One region of the Ureibacillus sp. 179-F W5.1 NHS genome, then DNA from elsewhere that is predicted to be linked to it. Evidence: riboswitches for the same ligand, from Rfam matches in the RefSeq annotation. Region 1 holds a riboswitch; each other region holds the start of a gene.

Evidence for each region. A riboswitch is a leader RNA that binds a small molecule or an ion and turns the genes downstream of it on or off. The one in region 1 is predicted to bind preQ1.
Region 2: it holds a riboswitch for preQ1, as region 1 does, so the genes downstream of both, queF (preQ(1) synthase) here and ACH0B5_RS13435 (QueT transporter family protein) in region 1, are expected to answer to the same signal.
Region 3: it holds a riboswitch for preQ1, as region 1 does, so the genes downstream of both, queD (6-carboxytetrahydropterin synthase QueD) here and ACH0B5_RS13435 (QueT transporter family protein) in region 1, are expected to answer to the same signal.

The regions. Positions count from the first base shown of each region.
Region 1 is NZ_JBIQFG010000033.1:10,302-13,584, forward strand. Features, by position in the region: gene trpC (indole-3-glycerol phosphate synthase TrpC) at 1-101, opposite strand, end outside; gene trpD (anthranilate phosphoribosyltransferase) at 98-1,135, opposite strand; T-box leader at 1,212-1,450, opposite strand; gene ACH0B5_RS13435 (QueT transporter family protein) at 1,639-2,121, opposite strand; PreQ1 riboswitch class I at 2,127-2,170, opposite strand; gene ACH0B5_RS13440 (ABC transporter substrate-binding protein) at 2,535-3,283, shown strand, end outside.
Region 2 is NZ_JBIQFG010000019.1:37,080-40,362, forward strand. Features, by position in the region: gene ACH0B5_RS10190 (VUT family protein) at 1-217, opposite strand, end outside; gene queC (7-cyano-7-deazaguanine synthase QueC) at 256-915, opposite strand; PreQ1 riboswitch class I at 969-1,012, opposite strand; gene queF (preQ(1) synthase) at 1,024-1,524, opposite strand; PreQ1 riboswitch class I at 1,642-1,688, opposite strand; gene ACH0B5_RS10205 (nucleoside hydrolase) at 1,743-2,708, opposite strand; gene ACH0B5_RS10210 (hypothetical protein) at 2,811-2,972, opposite strand.
Region 3 is NZ_JBIQFG010000015.1:15,920-19,202, reverse strand. Features, by position in the region: gene ACH0B5_RS08950 (S1C family serine protease) at 1-241, shown strand, start outside; gene ACH0B5_RS08945 (CxxH/CxxC protein) at 431-595, shown strand; gene rlmH (23S rRNA (pseudouridine(1915)-N(3))-methyltransferase RlmH) at 827-1,306, shown strand; PreQ1 riboswitch class I at 1,425-1,471, shown strand; gene queD (6-carboxytetrahydropterin synthase QueD) at 1,599-2,072, shown strand; gene queE (7-carboxy-7-deazaguanine synthase QueE) at 2,065-2,793, shown strand; gene ACH0B5_RS08925 (endonuclease I family protein) at 3,152-3,283, shown strand, end outside.

The sequences.
Region 1 (3,283 bases):
GAAGGGCGTGTTTTTCTCTTTACTTCAAATTGTGGTTCATTTTCTAAAAGGGATGAAAGAATGGTTGATTTATGATCTAAAATCGTTTGTAAAATCGTCATTGTACCGCACGCTCCTTTACAATTCCTTGACTATATTCCACAACAGCCTCAAGTTTACGTAATGCTTTTCCAGATAAAATGCTATCCCGTGCAAGTTCGACCCCATCTTTTACCGAGTCAACGGTACCGTGGGCAAACAAACCGAGGGCTGAATTAAAAACGACTACATCAAAATAAACACTTTGTTTCCCTTGCAATAACTCTGTTAAAATAACGGCATTTTCTTCTGGTGTACCACCGCGTAATGCCGTGATGGAAACGGGGGTTAAGCCAAGGGATTGTATGTCGATTGAAAATGGTTTAATTTCTCCCTTTTCTAATAAGGCGAACGTATTATTGGAATCTAACGATGCTTCATCCATCCCTTGTGAACCAGAAACGACAATTGCCCGTTGACGACCTAAAATACGAAGGGCTTCTGCATACTGGCTAACAAATTCAGGACGGTTAATGCCGACGAGCTGCGTTGTTAAATTTGCGGGATTTGTTAAAGGGCCCACCATATTAAAAATCGTTGGTTTTCCAATAGTTCGTCGAATCTCACCTATTCGTTTTAGTTTTGGATGAACGTTTGGCGCATGGAGAAAAGTAATTCCTTCTCGTTGTAATAAATCAATGGAATCTTCTATAGAAAACTCTGTATGAATTCCTAAAGCTTGTAGTACATCAGAACTTCCAGATGCACTAGATATTTTACGATTACCATGTTTCACGACAGATACACCATTTGCGGCTAATACGAAGGCAGACGTAGTACTAATATTGAAGCTTTTTAAACCATCCCCACCTGTACCACAGTTATCAAGATAGTTTCCTTCAGGCAATGGTAAAGGAAGGGCATTCGATTTCATAACAGTCGCAAGGGCTGCTACTTCCTCCGTTGTTTCACCTTTGTTACTTAATGCGATTAAAAGATCTGCAATATCCTCTTTTGGAGTTTCTTCATTAAATATGCATTCAGCAGCTTGAAGCATTTCTTCAAAGGATAAATTGTTCATTTCCTTGACTTGGTTTGTAAATGATTGAATCCCCATTATTTTTCATCCTCCTAAAAATTAAAATTAGCAGGTTAGAGAAATAAAAAAGTCCTCTACAAAAGGAATTCCTTTTGTAGAGGACGATATATACCGCGTTGCCACCTCTGTTGAAGCATAAAAATACTTCCACCTTGGCGTGTTAAGAAGTAAAAAAGCACTTCCAACACTTCCTTGTAACGTAGGAAAGACGTCAACTAACTAACGCTAGTTGCTCTCATAAGGCCCATTCACGAAATGTACGCACTAGTTCACACCAACCACTAGCTCTCTAAAGCGCCTGAAATCGCTACTATTCTTATTCATCAATTTTTTCTCAGCTATTCTCATCTAAACTCTGCTTTGCTCAAACGGTGGTCACGCTCCCGCGACCTACTACCGTATCCGAACAATTAATTAAGTAGAATTGTAGACTTAAATTTAATCCTTGTCAATATTTTCAGAAAAATCGAAGAGGAAAATTGTATGAAAAAAACCGAGAAAGATAATTCTCGGTTTAGACGTTATATTAAATCTTTGAAATTTAATCGTTTATTTAATAGGTACATAATAGGGGCACCTACAGCAAGTACAACGAATTCACCAACGGCACATGTAAACCAAGTCCATAAAAATGGAAGTTTAAGGGCGATGTTTAATTCAAAGGCAATGATGAACATTGTACAAGTAAATAAAAATGTATTAATCATTAAACGTAGCCAAATGTTTTTTACGAACTTACAAATGAAAATAAAAATGGCTAGTGTAATAACCGATTGACCGACGCCAAAAATTAAATCGTAAATGCCGAGGGGGGAAAATAAATTGGCAATAAATACACCAATAATAATCCCAAGCATATAACGAGGGTTAAAGGCAACTAGGTGATTAAACATCTCTGAAACTCTAAATTGGATTTCTGTAAATCCAAAGGGTGCAACTAAAAGGGTAACAGCCATATAAAGAGCCGCAATAATCCCAGTTGTGGCAATAAATTTAACTTTCATATTCATTCTCCTTAGTTTTTTTTCGTGGGAGTTTTCGAACCACGGTGAAAATATCACAAGAAAATATACTATTATATTTTGTTCCATATGTCAAATGAACTATAAAATTTGGAGGACAAGTAGATTAGTTGTCCACAAAATAGGAAAATGTCGAAAACTAGTCACATTTTTTATATTTTTTTAAAATAATGAATTCTTCATAAAAACTATGTACTTTAACGGTTTAAAGCGACAAATTATTTTTCTTGTAGTAGTAATTATGAAAATTGTAAGTAAGAGGCTATTTAATGCTGTTGACTCCCATAGGTTAGCAATGTAATATAATCGTTAAACTTAAAATTTTTAGAATAATTAAATATATTAGAAAATTCATATGTTGAGTGGAATTTGAAAGGGAAGTAGGGGGAGAAAGAATGAAAAAGGGTCCAAAAAAGCGCTCATTGTTATCGTTAGGATTAGTAATACTATTGGCCGCTTGTGGCGGAGGGGAAACAACTACTGATACAAAAGATGGTACAAATGCTGGAACATCAGAAGGGGAGAAAACTTTCAAAGTAGGGATTACGCAAATCGTAGAGCATCCTTCATTAGATGAGGCAACAGAAGGGTTTAAAGCAGCTTTAAAAGAGGCGGGATTAGAAGTCGAATTTGTCGAAGAAAACGCCCAAAACGATCCGAGTATGAATACAACGATTGCGCAAAATTTAGTGAATGACGGTGTTGATTTGATTTTTGCTAACTCTACCCCATCAGCTCAAGCTGTAAAAGGAGCAACATCTGATATCCCGATTATATTTACCTCTGTTACAGATGCAGTAGGTGCAGAATTAATTGACTCAATGGAAAGTCCAGGTGGTAATGTGACGGGTACAGTTGACTTACATCCAGATACGATTGCGAATACAGTAGCTTTCCTTAAGGCTGAACTAGGTGCTAAAAAAGTAGGTACCGTCTATAACACTGGTGAACAAAATTCCGTTGCCCAAGTTGAACAAATGAAAACGTTACTAGAAGAAGCTGGTCTTGAGTTGGTCGAAGCAGCAGTTTCCACTTCAGCAGAAGTAAAACAAGCAACGGAATCATTAGTAGGGAAAGTAGATTCTCTATATATCATTACGGATAATACCGTTGTCTCTGCTTTGGAGTCAGTTATTGACGTAGC
Region 2 (3,283 bases), on a different contig from region 1:
GAAAGGAGACGATTGCCGACAAAACTAATGCTGTAAAAATAAATAAATACGTTTTTTTCCGTCCGTATTTATTTTGTACTAAATCCCGGAAAATGAACGTCGCTCCAACAAACAACGTCCCCATCGGAACGATAAACATTCCAAATTGCAATGGTGCAAAGGCAGCCGTCACCACATTGGCAACGACAATTGATAATAAATAAAATATGATTCTCATTTTACTACTCCTTAAATTTCAATTAAAAACTTGGTCTTTTAAGACTCTACCTTCGAGTTTAAGTACTCATCTAAACCTCTTTTACGCAACTTACAAGCTGGACATTCCCCACAACCGTCCGCCTTTATTCCGTTATAACAAGTGAGTGTTTTTTCGCGGACAAATTCAAGGGCACCGAGCTGATCTGCCAATTCCCACGTTTGCGCTTTATTAAGCCACATTAACGGTGTTTCAATGACGAAAGTATCATCCATTGATAAATTTAACGTAACGTTTAGCGACTTAATAAAAATATCCCGGCAATCGGGATAGCCGCTAAAATCTGTTTCACAAACGCCTGTAACAATATGTTTCGCCCCTATTTGTTTTGCCAACACCCCAGCAAAGGATAGAAACAACAAATTACGCCCAGGCACAAAGGTTGATGGTAATTCGCCACCTTCCCCATCTTCCACTGGAATAGTTCCCCTTGTTAAAGCGTTCGGTGCTAACTGATTCAATAGCGACATATCTAACATGTGATGAGCAATCCCTAATTCTTTCGTTATTTCCTTTGCGCAGTCAATTTCAAGCCGATGCCTTTGACCGTAATCAAAGGTTACAGCTACCACTTCTTCATAGCGTTCTTTTGCCCAAAACAAACAAGTTGTACTATCTTGTCCTCCACTAAATACAACAACGGCTTTTCCCTGCTTCATGTGAAAAAATCTCCTTTATTAATGAAAAAACAGCATTCTAAGAAAAATGCTGTTTTTCCTTAGTTTTTTATAGAGGGTCGCTAATAACCTCTTTATTTAATTTCATTCTTAACGATTATCAATTTTTTCAGGATTTAAATCATGGTTCATTAAACGATGATGAGCCATCTCTTCATATTTCGTTCCCGGTTTCCCGTAGTTACACCAAGGGTCAATCGAAATTCCTCCGCGTGGCGTAAATTTACCCCAAACTTCAATGTAACGAGGGTCTAGTAATTTGATTAAATCGTTCATGATAATATTGACACAGTCTTCATGGAAATCACCATGGTTTCTAAAACTAAATAAGTACAATTTTAACGATTTACTTTCTACAATCTTTTTATCTGGAATGTAAGAAATATACATCGTCGCAAAGTCTGGTTGATGCGTTAATGGGCATAAACTCGTAAACTCCGGACAATTAAATTTCACGAAATAATCCCGATTGGAATGAAGATTATCTACCGCTTCTAATACTTCCGGTGCATAATCAAATGAATATTGTGTATTTTGGTTTCCTAATAATGTTAAATCTTTTAAACCTTCTTCATGGTTACGGCCAGACATAAAAAATCCTCCTTGCAAATGTTTCCCAACAATTAACAAGGAGAAGTTCATATTCTATAAAACTCTTATAAAAACATAAAAGCCATGTCCAGTTATGGACATGGCATCATTCGTCATGTTTCCATAGTTTTTTATAGAGGGTATCAGCTATGAACCTCTCCCGTTCGCCGGGCATTCTATTCATTGAATAGAATAAAGGATGAAGGGGCATTGGTCAATTAAAATTTTGTGAGGCGTTCCGAAATATTTTCCACAGCCTTCATAAATTCTTCAACAAACTTCTCCCGTTCAACGTTATGTAGAACATGAACATTTGGTTTATTGTTTGTACGATTCAAATAATCTACGATAGTAGCACCCGCTGCTTTACCTTCTAACTCCACCTCCACAAAGTGGTCGGTTCCTTCAAACAAGTGAGGTTGCAATAAATACATCACTGGCACTACATCATGAAAATGAACTACTTGATCATAATTTTCTTCATGAAAAGGTGTCTTTTCAATTTGATCAAGATAAAATGTCACCATTTCATGGAGCTTTTGTGTAAATTCCGTCCCCATATCTTCTAATCGCTTGATTTCATCCACTGTAATAAAGGCTTTATGAGTTACATCTAAACCACTCATTACAACTTGAATCCCTGAATTAAACACAATTTGGACAGCATGCGGGTCAACGTATGCATTGAATTCTGCCGTTGGTGTAACATTGCCCCCTACAGCTGCTCCCCCCATCCATAAAATCCTTTCAATTTTCGTTTTTACTTCAGGATGGGCAACAAGTAATGCCGCGATATTCGTCAAAGGACCAGTTGCGACAATCGTTATTTTTTCATCGCTACTTAAAATCGTCTCCACCATTGCAGTCACCGCCGGACGATGGCTCACTGGAAGTGGAGGCGTTAAAAACTGGACGTTTCCAAAACCACTTTCTCCATGGATATCTTCTGCTATTTCCAATCTACGAAGGAAAGGACTTTCTAATCCACGGGCAACTTCTACATTAGCCCCAATGTAACTTAAAAAGACCCGTGCATTATGATTGGATTTTCCTTGGGAGATATTCCCTGAGCTTGTTGTAACTAAACGAATATCTAAAGCATCATCATTTCCATAGACGTATGTTAACATCATTGCATCATCTATTCCCGGATCTGTGTCAATGATTATAGGTATTTTAGACATGAAGAATCCCCTTTTCATTACTTCATAATAATATTCTCTTACTATTAAGTATACTTGAAAAGGGAATAAAAGGAAGCCTTCGAGTAAAAAAGGGAAAAGTTGTTAAACTTCCTTAAGTAATGAATCGATTTTGCTACTAGACGAGTTATTGAATTTACCGTCATTCTCCTTTGCTTCTACTGGGGTATCATCACCGTTATCCGTACAAGCTACAACAAAAGGAAGTATACACATTATAATTAGAATGTGGAGACGTTTTCGCATCGTTCTACCTTCTTTTCATTCATTTTCCGCTTATTATTTTCAATATGGAGCAAAGTATGCGTTGAAATTATTTACAAATAGAAGTTAAAAGGGCTTGCTAGCATTAAAAATAGAGTACATTCATATCCTTTCCTTCGTTGGATATCTTTCCATATTCTATAAAATACAACCTTATACCCTTTAAAATACGAACATATGTGCTATAATGTAGGTGTAATAGCTAAAAAATTTAAAAGGACGATTGGCGGAACTCCTTTACAGAGAGGCGGTGATGCCTTGTCTATTTCTGAAACATTAATGTTTTCCGTGGC
Region 3 (3,283 bases), on a different contig from region 1:
TGAAGTAACAACAGGAGTCGTTGTTTCAGAAGTAGTGCAAGGTTCAGCTGCAGATAATGCAGGCATCGAACAGTATGATGTTATCGTTGAAATGGACGGTCAAAAAATTGAAAACTCCATCGATCTTCGTCAACACTTATACAATGAAACGGACATTGGAGATACATTATTATTAAAAGTATATCGTCAAGGAAAATTAGTGGATTTAAAATTAAAGTTAACTGAAGGAACAAGTGTATAATATTGAATCGTTTATAACAAAACTTGTGGATAACTAAATAATACAAACAAAAGTTTTACACAACGAGTAGTGGAAGAAAAGCCTTTTCTTTCCTACTCGTTTTTTGTTTGATACAATGGTTTGTGGATAACATAGAACAAATTGTGAATAAGTTTGTGGAAATTTCAGAAATTAAGGAGGCATGAAATAATGAAAACATATAGCTGTGAAACCCATATAAATCACGCTTTAGATATGCTTGTAGCAGAGACAAAAGAGTTTCCGATTATGGAGCAACTTTCAGAAGATGAAAAGTTATCCACAAAGTGTTCTTACTGTGAAGAGCAAGCAACATATGTTGTATCAAGTAAATAACTTTACACAATATGTAGAATGAGCTTGTGGATATGTGCATAACTTTTGTGGATAAGTTGTTTGTAAATGAAATATTAACGTGGATAAATTGTTTATATTTAAATTTTCTAATAATAGCTTAAGCGAAAATGCTCTTATTTTCTGGTCTAATGCTAATAAAGGGAACTGGGTTACTAAAAAGCTCATTGTTGGGAAATAAGATTATGAATGTTTTGTAAAGGTGGATAAGCTGTGAATATCACGATCATTTCGGTCGGAAAGTTAAAAGAAAAGTATTTGAAGATGGGTATTGAAGAATATGTGAAACGATTAGGTGCTTACGCCAAAGTGGAACTAGTTGAAGTGGCAGACGAGAAGGCCCCAGAACAATTAAGCGACGCCGAAATGGAAATCGTGAAACGAAAAGAAGGCGAGCGTATTTTGGCCAAAATCAATGACGGTATGCATGTCATTGCCTTAGCGATTAACGGGAAAATGAAATCTTCAGAAGAAATGGCAAAGGATTTAGAAGCTCTCATGACATACGGAACAAGTAAGGTCGCCTTCGTAATCGGTGGTTCCCTAGGTTTACATGAAGATGTGTTACAACGCGCGGATGAAAAATTAAGCTTTGGAAAAATGACCCTTCCCCATCAACTAATGAAACTAGTATTAGTTGAACAAATTTATCGTAGCTTTAGAATAATTAAAGGGGAACCGTATCACAAGTAAGTTCGGGTTCTATTGCTAAATAAATTTAAAAGTCCTGTTCAAAAAATATATGGGATTTTTATTTGAAAATTACTGTCAATTTTATATACTATATTCATAAAAGAATGCCCGGATTTGAACGGGAGAGGTTCATAGCTTATACCCTCTATAAAAAACTATGGAAACATGACAATTCGCCATGTCCATAAAGGACGTGGCTTTTTTTGTTGAATGCATACGTTTTAATAGAAAGATTGTTAGCGCCTCTCTTGAAAAATTTCGGGAATATTTTCAGGGAGGGAATTTTGAAAACATGCCTAATTTTAGAATTGTTGATAAGCTACAAAAAATGGATGAAGATATTCAAAGAAGTCAATTAAAATACCATTCGAAACGTGTGCTTGTATGCAAAGAGTTTACTTTCGATGCTGCACATCACTTACATGATTATGAGGGAAAGTGTAAAAATTTACATGGCCATACGTATCGTGCTGTTTTAGGATTAAGTGGGTTTACTGACGAACGTGGTCTCATGATTGATTTTGGGGATATTAAGGACATTTGGAAACAAAAAATTGAAATTTATTTAGATCATCACTATTTAAACGAGACATTGCCACCGATGAATACGACTGCAGAGAATATCGTCGTTTGGATCTACGAAAAGTTGAAGGAAGCCTTGCTCGATGAACAACGATATCATGGTGCACGTGTGGAATTTATCAGGCTGTATGAAACTCCTACAAGCTATGCTGAGGCAAGAAGGGAGTGGATGGAGTTTGAGTAAATTACCTATTATAGAGATTTTTGGTCCCACGATTCAAGGTGAAGGGATGGTAGTTGGCCAGAAGACGATGTTTGTACGCACTGCTGGCTGTGATTATTCTTGTTCTTGGTGCGATTCAGCATTTACATGGGATGGCACTGGCAAGCATCTTATCGTTCAAATGACAGCGCAAGAAGTTTGGGCTGAGTTGAAACGCCTTGGAGGAAATGGGTTTTCATTCGTCACCATTTCAGGAGGAAATCCTGCGCTTCTTCGTAATTTGGATGCACTTATTGCCCTTTTAAAAGAGAATAATATAAAGATTGGCGTGGAGACACAGGGAAGTAAATGGCAAGATTGGTTGTATGATATCGATGAACTAACCATTTCACCAAAGCCTCCTAGTTCTAAAATGATGACAGATTTCTCTATGCTCTCTACTATTTTAGAGAGACTAAGAGGTAGAAATAGCAATCAACATATATCACTTAAAGTCGTTATATTTAACCAAGAGGATTATGATTATGCTAAAGAAGTTCATCGCCGATATCCGACCATTCCTTTTTATCTTCAGGTTGGAAATGATGACATCACCTCGATAGACAATACGCGATTAGTTAGCCATTTATTAGAGAAATATCAAATGCTAATTAATCAAGTAATGATGGATGAAGAATTAAAGAACGTAAAAGTACTACCGCAGCTACATACACTCATCTGGGGAAATAAAAGAGGTGTGTAGCGCTCTTCTTTAAAACCAAATGTAATGGAAATATAACAGCACTCTTTAATGATGAAGAGGTGCTGTTTTTTTGAATTTATAAATGGAACTTTAATTATATGGATGGTTGTTAATATTCATGTAACCAATTAGTAGTCTATTTTTATCGCTATTTTCTACTAGATAGAAACACTCCAAAAGTTACTATGAAATAATATACAGAATTGTTAAACTATTAATAACATCATGAATTGGCTTCAATTTAATCCTATAGGGAGGGAGAAAAATGGAGCGTAAAATGAATTTGATTCCATATCAAGTAGTAGAACAGTTTAACGAAAACGAATTGACGCAGGATTCGAAAATTAGCAACAAAGAAATGTTGGCACAAGAACTGGACATAGCAAAGGCAGTCTATTTAGAGTATAGCAATAACCAGACTTATTATGAGGAAGATAGGGATAAGGAGATTAAACAAACGTACTATAAAAATATCTCATTTGATAGGAAG